Regions from separate parts of the Psychrobacillus sp. FSL H8-0483 genome, predicted to be linked through region 1. Evidence: predicted binding sites of a transcription regulator. Region 1 holds the regulator's gene; the other holds the start of a gene.
The links. The regulator Rex, encoded in region 1, represses fermentation and respiration genes when NADH is low (regulators of the CRP and FNR family bind a similar motif). The targets are predictions, from matches to a motif close to TTGTGAAATATTTCACAA.
Positions count from the first base shown of each region.

Region 1 (6,303 bases):
TGCGATATCTTCCAGCATTGCTTTACGACGGTCTCCGAATCCTGGAGCTTTAACAGCTACAGCATTGAATGTTCCGCGAAGTTTGTTTACAACTAGAGTAGCTAACGCTTCCCCTTCTACGTCCTCAGAGATTAGTAAAAGTGGTTTACCTTGTTGTACAACTTGCTCAAGTACAGGAAGAATTTCTTGAATGCTTGAGATTTTTTTATCTGTAATTAAGATATATGGATTGTCTAAAATAGCTTCCATTTTATCTGAATCTGTTACCATATATGGAGATGCATATCCACGATCGAATTGCATACCTTCTACTACGTCAAGCTCTGTAGTGAAGCCTTTAGACTCTTCGATTGTGATAACTCCGTCGTTCCCAACGCGTTCCATTGCTTCCGCGATTAGTTCACCAACTTCAGAATCACCAGAAGAAATAGCAGCAACTTGAGCAATTGACTCTTTGCCTTCGATTTGTTTAGAAATTGCTTTCAATTCTGTTACTGCTGCTGCAACTGCAAGATCGATCCCTTTGCGGATTCCTACAGGATTTGCGCCAGCTGTTACGTTTTTCAATCCTTCACGGATCATAGATTGAGCTAAAACAGTAGCAGTTGTTGTACCGTCACCAGCGATATCATTTGTTTTAGATGCAACTTCTGCAACTAATTTTGCACCCATGTTTTCAAATGCATCTTCTAATTCGATATCTTTTGCAATCGTAACACCGTCATTTGTAATAAGTGGTGAACCGAATTTTTTCTCCAAAACAACGTTACGTCCTTTTGGTCCAAGCGTTACTTTAACAGCATCTGCAAGTTTATCAACCCCACGCAGCATTGCACTACGAGCGTCTTCACTGAACTTAATCTCTTTTGCCATGTTAACTGTTACCTCCTAATTTTTATCTCGTTTTATATGAGCCTATTAGCCAATTACAGCTAGAATATCGCTTTCGCGTAAAATTAAAAATTCGTTGTTTTCATATTTCACTTCTGTACCTGCATATTTAGAGAAGATGATACGGTCTCCTTCTTTCACATCTAAGTCTACGCGTGTACCGTTATCAAGTACTCGTCCAGTTCCTATAGCAACAACTTTACCTTCTTGCGGTTTCTCTTTAGCAGAGTCTGGAAGTACGATGCCAGATGCTGTTTTTTCCTCAGCTTCGATTAATTCGATTACAATACGATCACCTAATGGTCTTAACAAGTGAAACTACCTCCCTAAAATAGTAGAATTTAATATTATTAGCACTCTTACTCTTCGAGTGCTAACACACTTATAATAATAATTAATTACAGAACATTTTGCAAGTGAGAAGAATATTTTTTCTTTTATTTTGTATTTCCTTTACAATAAAAGAAACTAGATAAATGGAGAGGTATTAAAATACATGAAACAACAAAAGACAGCCATATACATATTAATCGTTTACTGCATGATGCAACTATCAGGAGCACTCTTTATACCGCTACTTCGCAAATTTTTTACCTCGTTAGATGTTGAAAATCCAATACTCATTGCTGCTGGTTGGTGGATATTTCTAAGTATGGGGATTGGTACAGTCATAACCCTACTTATTATTCGTAAAGATAAAGCATTTTTACGACCTCTTAAAGGAGCACCGTTTAGCTTAGCGAAAACAATTGGCTGGGGAGTAATCGGATTCTTCTTAGTATTTTTAGGACAAATCATTGCTGCAAACATTGAGCTTGCACTTGGGGTGGAGCCTGGGTCTCAAAATACAGCACAATTTATTGAAATCGCCCGCGGTGTGCCATTTGTGGTTTTTTCCATTGTCATTTTTGCTCCAATATTAGAAGAGCTGATTTTCCGTCGCATTATATTCGGTATGTTATTACCAAAAACAAATTTCTTTGTAGCGGCTTCCATAAGTGCTATTGCGTTTGGGGCTATACACTTTGAATTTACGCACATCCTACTATATGCCGTCTCGGGATTTATATTCGCTTATATTTATTATAAAACTAAGCGAATCCTCGCTTCGATTGTGTCTCATATGTTATTAAACGGATTTGTGACTGTTTTCCAATTTTATGGAGATACCATACAAAAATTCCTTGAAACTTATTCGCAAATGCCATAAAGAAAAGCCTTCTACCGATTTTGCAATGCGGTGGAAGGCTTTCTTCATTATTCTGTATCTTCGTTTCGAATCAAGTAAATAAGCGTCTGTAATTCTACTGACAGATCAATAGTATGTACACGAATGGCATCAGACGTGCTTAACCTCACTGGTGTAAAGTTTAGTATCCCTTTAACCGTCGTGCCGGTTAAACGATCTGCCACTTCTTGTGCTGAACGACTTGGTAACGTAAAAATGACTAATTCTATTCCGTACTCTTTCAGCTTTTCTACCATTACACTAGAATGAAAAACGGGAATATCACTCATAATTGTTCCCTCTACAGGAGCTTTTGTATCAAAAGCAACGACAATTTTAGTATTGTGGTTTTTTTGAAAGTTATATTTAAGAAAAGCAGTTCCTAAACTACCAACCCCTATAAGTGCCACATTTGCCGCTTCATCCTGGTCTAACGTTTTTCTAAAAAATTCGAGCAGGTTAGGCACGTCATATCCATATCCTTTTTTGCCAAGTGCACCAAAATGAGAAAAATCACGTCGTATTGTTGCGGAATCAATTTTCATTGCATCGCTTAACTCTTGTGAGGAAACTCTTTTGTGTCCTGCATTATGAAAGCTTTGCAAAAATCTATAATATAGAGGAAGTCTTTTCGTTGTTGCTTGAGGAATCCTCGGTGCTTCAGGTTTCATAAAAATCCTCCTATTTCATTCGAACAAATTGTTATTATCTTACTAGACATTTCGTGTTATGTAAAGACTAGAGCGTTGCAACGTTCCGCCCTATCTATTACACTTAAGAATAGAATTGAGGTGCGAATCATCGTGATCGTTTTACAAGTCAATCAAGTAACGAAATCCTTTAATGGGGAAGATATATTAACAAACGTAAAGCTAGAGGTTCAAGACCGTGACCGAGTTGCTCTCGTTGGTCGAAATGGTGCTGGAAAGTCTACTTTACTTAAAATAATTGCAGGCGAAATGTCATATGATACTGGCGATATTATTATGCCCAAAAATGTTCGCTTAGGATATTTAGAACAACATGCAGGACTCGAATCTAAGCTCTCCATCTGGGAGGAAATGAAGTCCATTTTTAGTCATTTAATTGAATCAGAAAAAGAGCTTCGTTCATTAGAATCACAAATGGCTGATCCTTCTATATATGAGAATGCAGATGCGTACGCACGTGTAACTGCTGCATATGACGAATTACAGCTCGCTTTTAATGAAGCTGGAGGCTACCGATTTGAATCGGACATCCGCTCGATTCTACATGGAATGCAGTTCTTCCCAGAAGATTATGACAAGCCTGTCCAAGCGTTATCCGGTGGCCAAAAAACGAGATTTGCATTAGCGAAAATGCTACTTAGCAAGCCAGATTTACTCATTCTCGATGAGCCGACTAATCATTTGGACATTCAAACTCTGAGCTTTTTAGAGAACTACTTAAAAAACTATAGTGGCGCTATCTTAATCGTTTCACATGACCGCTACTTTTTAGACCAAGTAGTGAATTTTGTGTACGAAGTATCACGTCATAATGTTACAAGATATGTCGGAAATTATAGTTCCTACTTAGATCAAAAGGCGAAAAACTATGAACTAGACAAAAAGAAATACGAAAAGCAGCAAGAAGAAAAAGCGAAATTGGAAGACTTCGTTAGTCGTAATCTAGCTCGTGCCTCCACGACAAAAATGGCTCAATCTCGAAGAAAAGTGATTGAAAAAACAGATTGGATGGATTCACCAGATGGAGACGAAAAGTCCGCTTCTTTTGGATTCACAATCGATCGTCCAAGTGGAAATGATGTATTGCGACTAGAAGAAGTTGCAGTCGGCTATCCTAACAAAACCGTTTCATCGAATATCTCCTTTTCCGTTTACAAACAAGATCGCATTGCATTAGTTGGACCAAATGGCGTTGGGAAATCTACTTTACTTAAAACCCTTATGAAACAGCTAGACAATGCTGGTGGTAAGATCCAATACGGAACAAACGTCCAATTTGGCTACTACGACCAAGAGCAAGCCGCTCTATCTGGCAATAAAACTGTCTTAAAAGAATTATGGGACGAATGGCCACTTATGAATGAAAAAGATGTTCGTACGGTATTAGGTCGTTTCCTATTTACAGGGGACGATGTGCAAAAAACAGTTTCTACTTTATCTGGTGGAGAAAAAGCTAGGCTTGCACTTGCAAAACTTATGTTGTTAAAAGCAAATACGCTTGTTCTCGATGAGCCTACGAATCATTTAGACTTAGATAGTAAAGAAGTATTGGAAAATGCATTACTCGATTTCCCTGGCACGATTATATTTGTTTCCCATGACCGGTACTTTATTAATCGAATTGCTACAAAAGTAATTGAGTTAGCTTCGGATAACTCTAGTCTTTTCTTAGGCGATTATGATTATTACTTAGAAAAAAAAGAAGAGTTGGAAGAACTTGCACTAGAAAAGGCAGTTGTTGAAAAAACAGTTGTCACGAAGGCGAACACTTCTACGATCGATAAGGAAGCGAAGAAAAAAGAACGCCAACTTCGACGTCAGCTAGAGGAGTTAGAAAGTCAGATTCCAACAGTAGATGCAGAAATAGCTTCTATAGAAGAAAAGCTATGTGATCCGGAAATCTTCCAAGATCATGAAGCCGTGCAGCAATTCCAATACACACTAGACGAATTAAGAGAAAAACAAGATGATTTGTCGAATGAATGGCTTGAACTACAAGAACAACTAGAAAAAATAGAAGCAAACTAAAAAGCAGCGTAAACCATGATATTGGTTTACGTTGCTTTTTTTGAAAGAATCGATTTTTGCAAATGATCATCCGATTATCTGTGTAAATCATCCGATTTTTACTCATAATCATCCGATTTCCATGCCGAATGATCCGATTATTTGAGTGAATCATCCGATTTTTGCGGATAACCATCCGATTCCACAGATTTAGTCAAACAGGAGCAATAGTTATTTGTCGATTCTTGCTCATATATGTTGGTCAATAGCAAATTTCAATAAATATTTTTTCCACATATTTATTCACAGTATAAATACCGTAATACCAACATATCAACAGGTTTATCCACATTGTCCACAGATTCAAATCTTAGTTTTCCACATAATTGTTTGTAAAGCAGACACAATATATTGAAATTTCACAAGTTACCAACAGGTTATGCACAAATTGTGCATAAGTACGAATGTTCTCTCTTGACAACTTTAAAAAAACCATTTTAAAAAATCCTCTTTTCTTGTCGAAGAAAAGAGGATTTCGTTTATTTCCAGCTATTTAATTCCAAACCTGGTCGAGCATTCATCGACATATCGCCTGTTTTACCTGTCGAAAACTTGGAGCTACCTGCCGCAGCAATCATCGCTGCATTGTCTGTGCACAATTTTATTGGTGGCACATAAAATGGAATATTTTCTTTTGCAAATGTTTCTTCTAGTGATTGACGAAGTCCTTTATTCGCAGCAACACCACCTGCGGCAATGACTTGCTTCACATTAAACTCACGTGCAGCTCTTAATGTTTTAGCTGTTAATACTTCAATCACGCTTTCCTGGAAGCCTGCTGCTAAATGGTTGGGATTGATTGCTTCCCCTCGCTGCTCCGCATTATGCTGATAATTAATAACCGCTGATTTTAAGCCACTAAAGCTGAAATCATACGAACCTTCTTCGAGCCAAGCTCTTGGAAATGGCACAGCTCCATCACTTTCGTTTGCTAACCGGTCGATATGTGGACCACCTGGATACGGCAAATTCAACACTCGCGCTACTTTATCGTATGCTTCACCTGCTGCGTCATCTCGCGTTTCTCCGATTAATTCAAATTGCCCGTCCTCTTTCATTAAGACTAGTTCCGTATGTCCTCCTGAAACTACTAACGCAAGAAGTGGAAATTCCATCGACTGCACTAGTGCATTGGCGTAAATATGCCCGGCAATATGATGGACACCAACAAGTGGAAGCCCGTGTGCAAACGTAAATGCTTTTGCGGCATTTATTCCGATTAAAAGTGCACCTACAAGTCCTGGTCCTTCTGTTACTGCTACTGCATCCAGATCCTGTGGCGTCATATTCGCTTGCTTCAACGCCTCTTCGATCACTATCGTAATTTGCTCCACATGATGTCTTGAAGCAATTTCTGGTACAACTCCACCGAAACGTTTATGACTTTCGATTTGAGAAGCGACCACA
Region 1 is NZ_CP152052.1:3,627,645-3,633,947, forward strand. Features, by position in the region: gene groL (chaperonin GroEL) at 1-873, opposite strand, end outside; gene groES (co-chaperone GroES) at 919-1,203, opposite strand; gene MHB48_RS17615 (type II CAAX endopeptidase family protein) at 1,388-2,101, shown strand; gene MHB48_RS17620 (redox-sensing transcriptional repressor Rex) at 2,149-2,790, opposite strand; gene MHB48_RS17625 (ABC-F family ATP-binding cassette domain-containing protein) at 2,923-4,857, shown strand; gene tsaD (tRNA (adenosine(37)-N6)-threonylcarbamoyltransferase complex transferase subunit TsaD) at 5,376-6,303, opposite strand, start outside.

Region 2 (6,303 bases), 1.2 Mb from region 1:
CTGGCTCACAAGCGAATATGGCTGTATATATGACTGCTTTACAACCAGGTGACACGATTTTAGGTATGAACCTGTCCCATGGTGGGCATTTAACACACGGTTCTCCTGTAAACTTTAGTGGAATTCAATATAATTTCATTGATTATGGAGTAAACAAAGAAACAGAAATGATCGATTATGAAGATGTTCGTGCTAAAGCGTTGGAACACAAACCAAAAATGATCGTTGCTGGAGCAAGTGCATACTCTCGTATTATTGATTTTGCTAAATTCCGTGAAATTGCTGATGAAGTAGGAGCATACTTATTTGTAGATATGGCTCATATCGCAGGTTTAGTGGCTGCGGGTCTTCATCCTAACCCAGTTCCATATGCACATTTCGTTACATCTACTACACATAAGACATTACGCGGCCCACGTGGTGGCTTGATCTTAACAACAGAAGAGTTCGCGAAGAAAATTGATAAAACAATTTTCCCTGGAATTCAAGGTGGCCCATTAATGCACGTTATCGCTGCAAAAGCAGTAGCTTTTGGTGAAGCACAACAACCTGAATTTAAAGAATATCAAGCGCAAGTAATTGCAAATGCTCAAACATTAGCTGATAGTTTAACGGCTGAAGGTATTCGTATCGTTTCTGGTGGAACGGATAACCATGTAATGCTATTAGATGTTTCTGCTTTAGGCTTAACTGGTAAAGTTGCGGAGCATGTACTAGATGAGGTTGGTATTACCGTGAATAAAAACACGATTCCATTCGATACTTCTAGTCCGTTTATTACATCTGGAGTTCGTATTGGTACACCAGCTGTTACTTCCCGTGGGTTTAAAGAAGAAGAAATGAAAGAAATTGCTTTAATTATTGCGAAACTATTGAAAAACCATGAAGATGCTACTGTATTAAAAGAATCAAAAGATAGAGTAGAAGCTTTAACAAATAAATTCCCATTATATAACTAATAGAATAGTTTAAATGGGGGCTGTCCAATAAGCCCATAAATTGAAGCAGGTGTAGAAAAACGAGTCTTTTTCTACACCTGTTTTTTGTATACTTTTTATTCAACTAAATGTATTGATTTCCGTTCCAGACGGACGCTTTCCGCGGGCATGGCTTCAGTCTCCTCGTCGCTTTCGCTCCTGCGGGGCCTTCAGCTCATGCTATTCCCGCTGGAGTCGCCGTCTTTCACTACAATCAATTGCCTACAAAAAATAAGAAAAGGGACCATCTCTCAGTCAATGTATGACTTTAGGGACAGCTTCTTTTAGGATTCAGTTTTGAATTGGAAAAAAATAATGATCTTAAATGCATAATATGGAGATTAAAAGGAACACTGATTTTTGTATTATCCACCGTGTAGCTATACTTTGTTTGCTACTTTAGGTATGTTTTTACAAACGAGGAACTCGGGAGAAATAGACGCAATATTAAAACTTGGGTTTACTAGTATGTGAACTGCTTTTTTTGTTATAATTAATAGAATTTAAATTAAAAGATAAAGGAGTTATGCAATATGCCAAAAGTATTTGTATTCGATCACCCGCTTATTCAACACAAACTTACATATATCCGTGATGTAAACACTGGAACAAAGGAATTCCGTGAACTTGTAGATGAGGTAGCTACACTCATGGCCTTTGAAATTACTCGTGATCTTCCATTAGAAGAAACGGAAGTAGAAACACCTGTACAGCCCACTAAATCGAAAGTATTAGCTGGGAAAAAATTAGGGATTGTTCCTATATTACGAGCTGGAATTGGAATGATTGATGGTATATTAAAACTAATTCCTGCTGCAAAAGTTGGGCATATTGGTCTTTACCGTGATCCAGAAACATTGCAACCAGTAGAATACTACGTAAAACTTCCTGCAGACGTTGCAGATCGTGATTTCATTTTAGTGGATCCTATGCTTGCAACGGGTGGTTCTGCAATAGAAGCTGTTAATTCACTAAAAAAACGCGGAGCAACAAGTATTAAGTTCATGTGTCTAATCGCAGCTCCAGAAGGTGTAGAAGCTCTTCAAAAAGCACACCCAGATGTAGATATTTATATTGCTGCACTAGATGAAAAACTAAATGACCATGGCTATATCGTGCCTGGCTTAGGTGACGCTGGTGACCGTTTATTCGGTACGAAATAAAAGGAGTGTATAAATTTCATGCGTAAATGGAAAGTAATGACGATATTTGGAACGAGACCAGAAGCGATAAAAATGGCTCCTCTTGTTCTTGAACTTCAAAAACATCAAGAAGAAATTGAATCAATCGTTACAGTGACGGCTCAACATCGTCAAATGCTTGACCAAGTGCTTGAAACATTTAATATAAAGCCGGATTATGATTTAAATATGATGAAGGATCGTCAAACTTTAGTTGATATAACGACTAGAGCACTGGAAGGTCTTGACGCAGTCATGAAAGAAGCACAACCAGACATCGTGCTCGTTCATGGAGATACGTCTACAACATTTGTTGCTAGTCTAGCGGCTTTTTATAACCAAATTGCAATCGGTCATGTAGAAGCAGGACTTCGTACATGGAATAAATATTCTCCTTTTCCTGAAGAAATGAATCGACAACTAACGGGTGTAATGGCAGATATACATTTTGCGCCAACGGAAAAATCACGAGCAAATTTACTTGCTGAAAATAAGCTAAGTGATCGGATTTTTGTTACTGGTAATACAGCGATTGATGCACTTCAAACAACTGTAAAAGAAGATTATACGCATCCTATTTTAGAGAAGCTACAAAATAGTCGAGTAATACTATTAACAGCCCATCGTCGAGAAAATTTGGGAGAGCCAATGCGCAATATGTTCCGAGCTATTAATCGATTATTAGTAGAACATGAGGATGTACAAGTAGTGTATCCGGTTCATATGAACCCAGCGGTAAGAGAAATAGCAAACGACATTCTTGGAGAAAATGATCGTATTCATTTAATCGAACCGTTAGAGGTATTAGATTTTCACAATTTTGCGGCTAGATCATTTATTATTCTGACGGATTCTGGTGGAGTTCAAGAAGAAGCGCCTTCGTTAGGGAAACCAGTAATCGTTCTTCGCGATACAACAGAACGACCAGAAGGAATTGAAGCTGGAACGTTGAAACTAGCAGGAACTGAAGAAGAAACTATTTTCCGATTAGCAAATGAGCTACTATCTAACCCAACTGCTTATAACGAAATGGCGAAAGCGAGTAATCCTTATGGGGATGGCAAAGCTTCAGAAAAGATTGTGGATGCTTTAAAAGAATATTTAAAACAAAAATAATTTTTTAAATTTGTCGATAAGATGTCAAATGAGAAGTATTTGTGAAGTTTTTCACTTCTACTAATTGACATCAAATTGGCCCTATTGTATGCTTACAAAGGATGATCAAGATAGGTGTTTAGTGCTTGAAACACTTGATGTATCAACTTTCTACTAGATTCACAGTTTTTACTTTATGAGGAAAAACGTGAGGACACTTTTATGCGTCAAATAAGACGTCCGTTACAAGGGATAGCTATGTATTCAGCGATTCTCTCACAGCTTGTTGGTTCTATCTTAATAGGTACATTCACAGGAATGTGGATCGACAATACTTATGGAACCACTCCAGTACTTTTAGTAATATGTTTACTCGCTGGCCTTGCGGTTGGTATGTTTGCCATTATTACTACCATTCGAAAATATGATTCAGGAGACTGAAGACCAATGCATGAAATGCAACATATTTATACAAAGCAGAAAAAGTACATATTTTTTTTGCTCGCAGTATGTGCGCTAGGTTGGGGGTTTACCCCATATTCGACAATTTTTGCAGGCCTAGCACTAGGTTCTTTGTTTGGTCTGTATAATTTCTGGATTCTAGTACGTAGAATGGAGAAATTTGACCGTGTGTTAACAAATGGAAAAGGACGAGCAGGTCTCGGTACAACATTCCGCTTCGCATCTGGCGTTGCAGCTGTTGCAATAGCACTTGCCCTTCCACAGTATATTCATGTTATAAGCACAGTCATTGGATTAATGATTCCCTATGTTCTGCTTTTAGTAGAACGAATTATGTATTATGCAAGACACCAACAATGAGATTGTGAAAGTGAGGTGAATTAATCGTGGAACATAAAAATCCCACTTTTGAGTTTTTGGGGATGTACGGAAACTGGTCGAATATCCTGATGCTTGCAGTCACAACACTCATCGTATTTTTGATCGCTTTTATCGCGACAAGAAACTTGAAGCTGAAGCCAACTGGTATGCAGAACTTCATGGAGTGGATTATGGACTTCGTAAAAGGCATTATTAAAAGTAACTTTGACTGGCAAACAGGTGGGAGATTCCATATTCTTGGAATTACATTAATCATGTTTGTTTTTGTAGCAAACGTGTTAGGTCTACCATTTTCGATATCGTATGATGGTGTGCTTTGGTGGAAATCTCCAACAGCGGATCCGACGGTAACGATGACACTTGCAGTAATGATTATTCTATTAACGCACTACTATGGCATCAAAGCGAAGGGCATAAAAGAATATGGTAAAGATTACTTAAAACCGCTTCCTTTTTTAGCTCCTTTAAAAGTAATGGAAGAATTCGCAAATACGTTGACACTCGGTCTACGTCTTTACGGAAATATATATGCAGGGGAAGTTCTTTTAGGACTACTTGCAGGCTTAGCAACATCTAATATTTTTGGCTTTGTTGGAGCAATTATTCCAGCAATGGCATGGCAAGGTTTCTCACTATTTATCGGTGGAATCCAGGCGTTCATTTTCGTTATGTTAACAATGGTTTATATGTCACATAAAGTGTCGTCTGACCATTAATATAACTGCTCAGTATTACTAAGCAGAAATAAATAAAACAACATTCCAAGGAGGAAATTACACAATGGTAGGTTCAGTTGGTCTTTTAGCAGCAGCTATAGCAATCGGTTTAGGTGCACTTGGTGCAGGTATCGGTAACGGTTTAATCGTTTCAAAAACAGTAGAGGGTATCGCTCGTCAACCAGAAGCACGTGGATCTTTACAAACAGTTATGTTCATTGGGGTAGCATTAGTTGAGGCACTTCCAATCATCGCAGCAGTTATCGCGTTCATCGTATTAAACAAATAAGAACAACTTCAACAGGATGAAATGGCGGAAACATTTCCGCCATTCTCTTTATGAATTAGAAAACAATGAGTATAACATTACATTATAGAAGTAAGATCTCTTATTAGCGTTTGAAAGGAGTGAAACAATCGTGTCTTTTGATTACCTTGTACTTGGTGCGAGTGGCCATGATGGGTTGAATATTTTGGATATCCTTGCTACATTATTCTTCTTTACACTACTTATGTTTTTATTGAAGAAAGTAGCATGGGGCCCACTTATGGGTATTATGAATCAACGTGAAGAGTTAATCGCAAGCGAAATCGAAGCAGCAGAAAATAGCCGCAATGAATCAGCGCGATTACTTGAAGAACAACGTGACTTATTAAAAGAAGCGCGTACAGAAGCATTAGCGATTGTAGAAAATGCGAAAAAGCAAGGCGAAGCATCTCGTGAAGAAATTATCACAACTGCTCGTACTGAAGCAGCGCGTTTGAAAGAATCTGCTATCCGTGAAATCGATACAGAAAAAGAGAGAGCGATTGCAGCAGTACGTGAAGAAGTAGTTTCACTTTCAGTACTTGCAGCGTCCAAAGTTCTTGAAAAAGAAGTTTCGGAAGAAGATAACCGTGCGCTAATCGAGGCAACGATTGCGAAGGCAGGGGAAGCTAAGTGAGTAATTCAACTGCAGCTAAACGTTACGCAATCGCTTTATTCGAATTAGCACAACAAAAAAATGAGCTTCAATCAGTAGAAAATGATTTACGCGAACTTAAAGTTGTCTGGAATGGCAATAAAGATTTGAAAACTTTATTCACATCTCCAAAGCTTTCATTAGACAAGAAAAAAGAGCTAATCCGCGAAGTTTTCAACAATGCTAATCCAATTGTTATTAATACACTTTTAGTGCTTATTGATAAGAAAAGATTAGGTGAAGTTTCAGACATTATTACTGAATTTATGGCACTTTCCTACGATGCACAAGGTGTTGCAGAAGCGAAAGTATATACTACACGTGAATTAACAGAAGAAGAGCGTGCAAACGTCTCTACTGTATTTGCAAAAAATGTAGGGAAACAATCTTTACGTATTCAAAACATTGTAGATCCATCAATCATTGGTGGAATGCGTGTTCAAATCGGAAACCGCATTTACGATAGCAGTCTAAGTACAAAACTAGATCGCTTAAAACGTAACTTGATCGGTTAATATTATGAATTTAG
Region 2 is NZ_CP152052.1:680,798-687,100, forward strand. Features, by position in the region: gene glyA (serine hydroxymethyltransferase) at 1-959, shown strand, start outside; gene upp (uracil phosphoribosyltransferase) at 1,511-2,140, shown strand; gene wecB (UDP-N-acetylglucosamine 2-epimerase (non-hydrolyzing)) at 2,159-3,274, shown strand; gene MHB48_RS03285 (AtpZ/AtpI family protein) at 3,476-3,694, shown strand; gene MHB48_RS03290 (ATP synthase subunit I) at 3,701-4,075, shown strand; gene atpB (F0F1 ATP synthase subunit A) at 4,102-4,812, shown strand; gene atpE (F0F1 ATP synthase subunit C) at 4,877-5,101, shown strand; gene atpF (F0F1 ATP synthase subunit B) at 5,232-5,756, shown strand; gene MHB48_RS03310 (F0F1 ATP synthase subunit delta) at 5,753-6,289, shown strand.
Region 2: MHB48_RS03285 (AtpZ/AtpI family protein) is a predicted target of Rex. The motif match lies at 3,314-3,331, and genes of this name have one in related genera.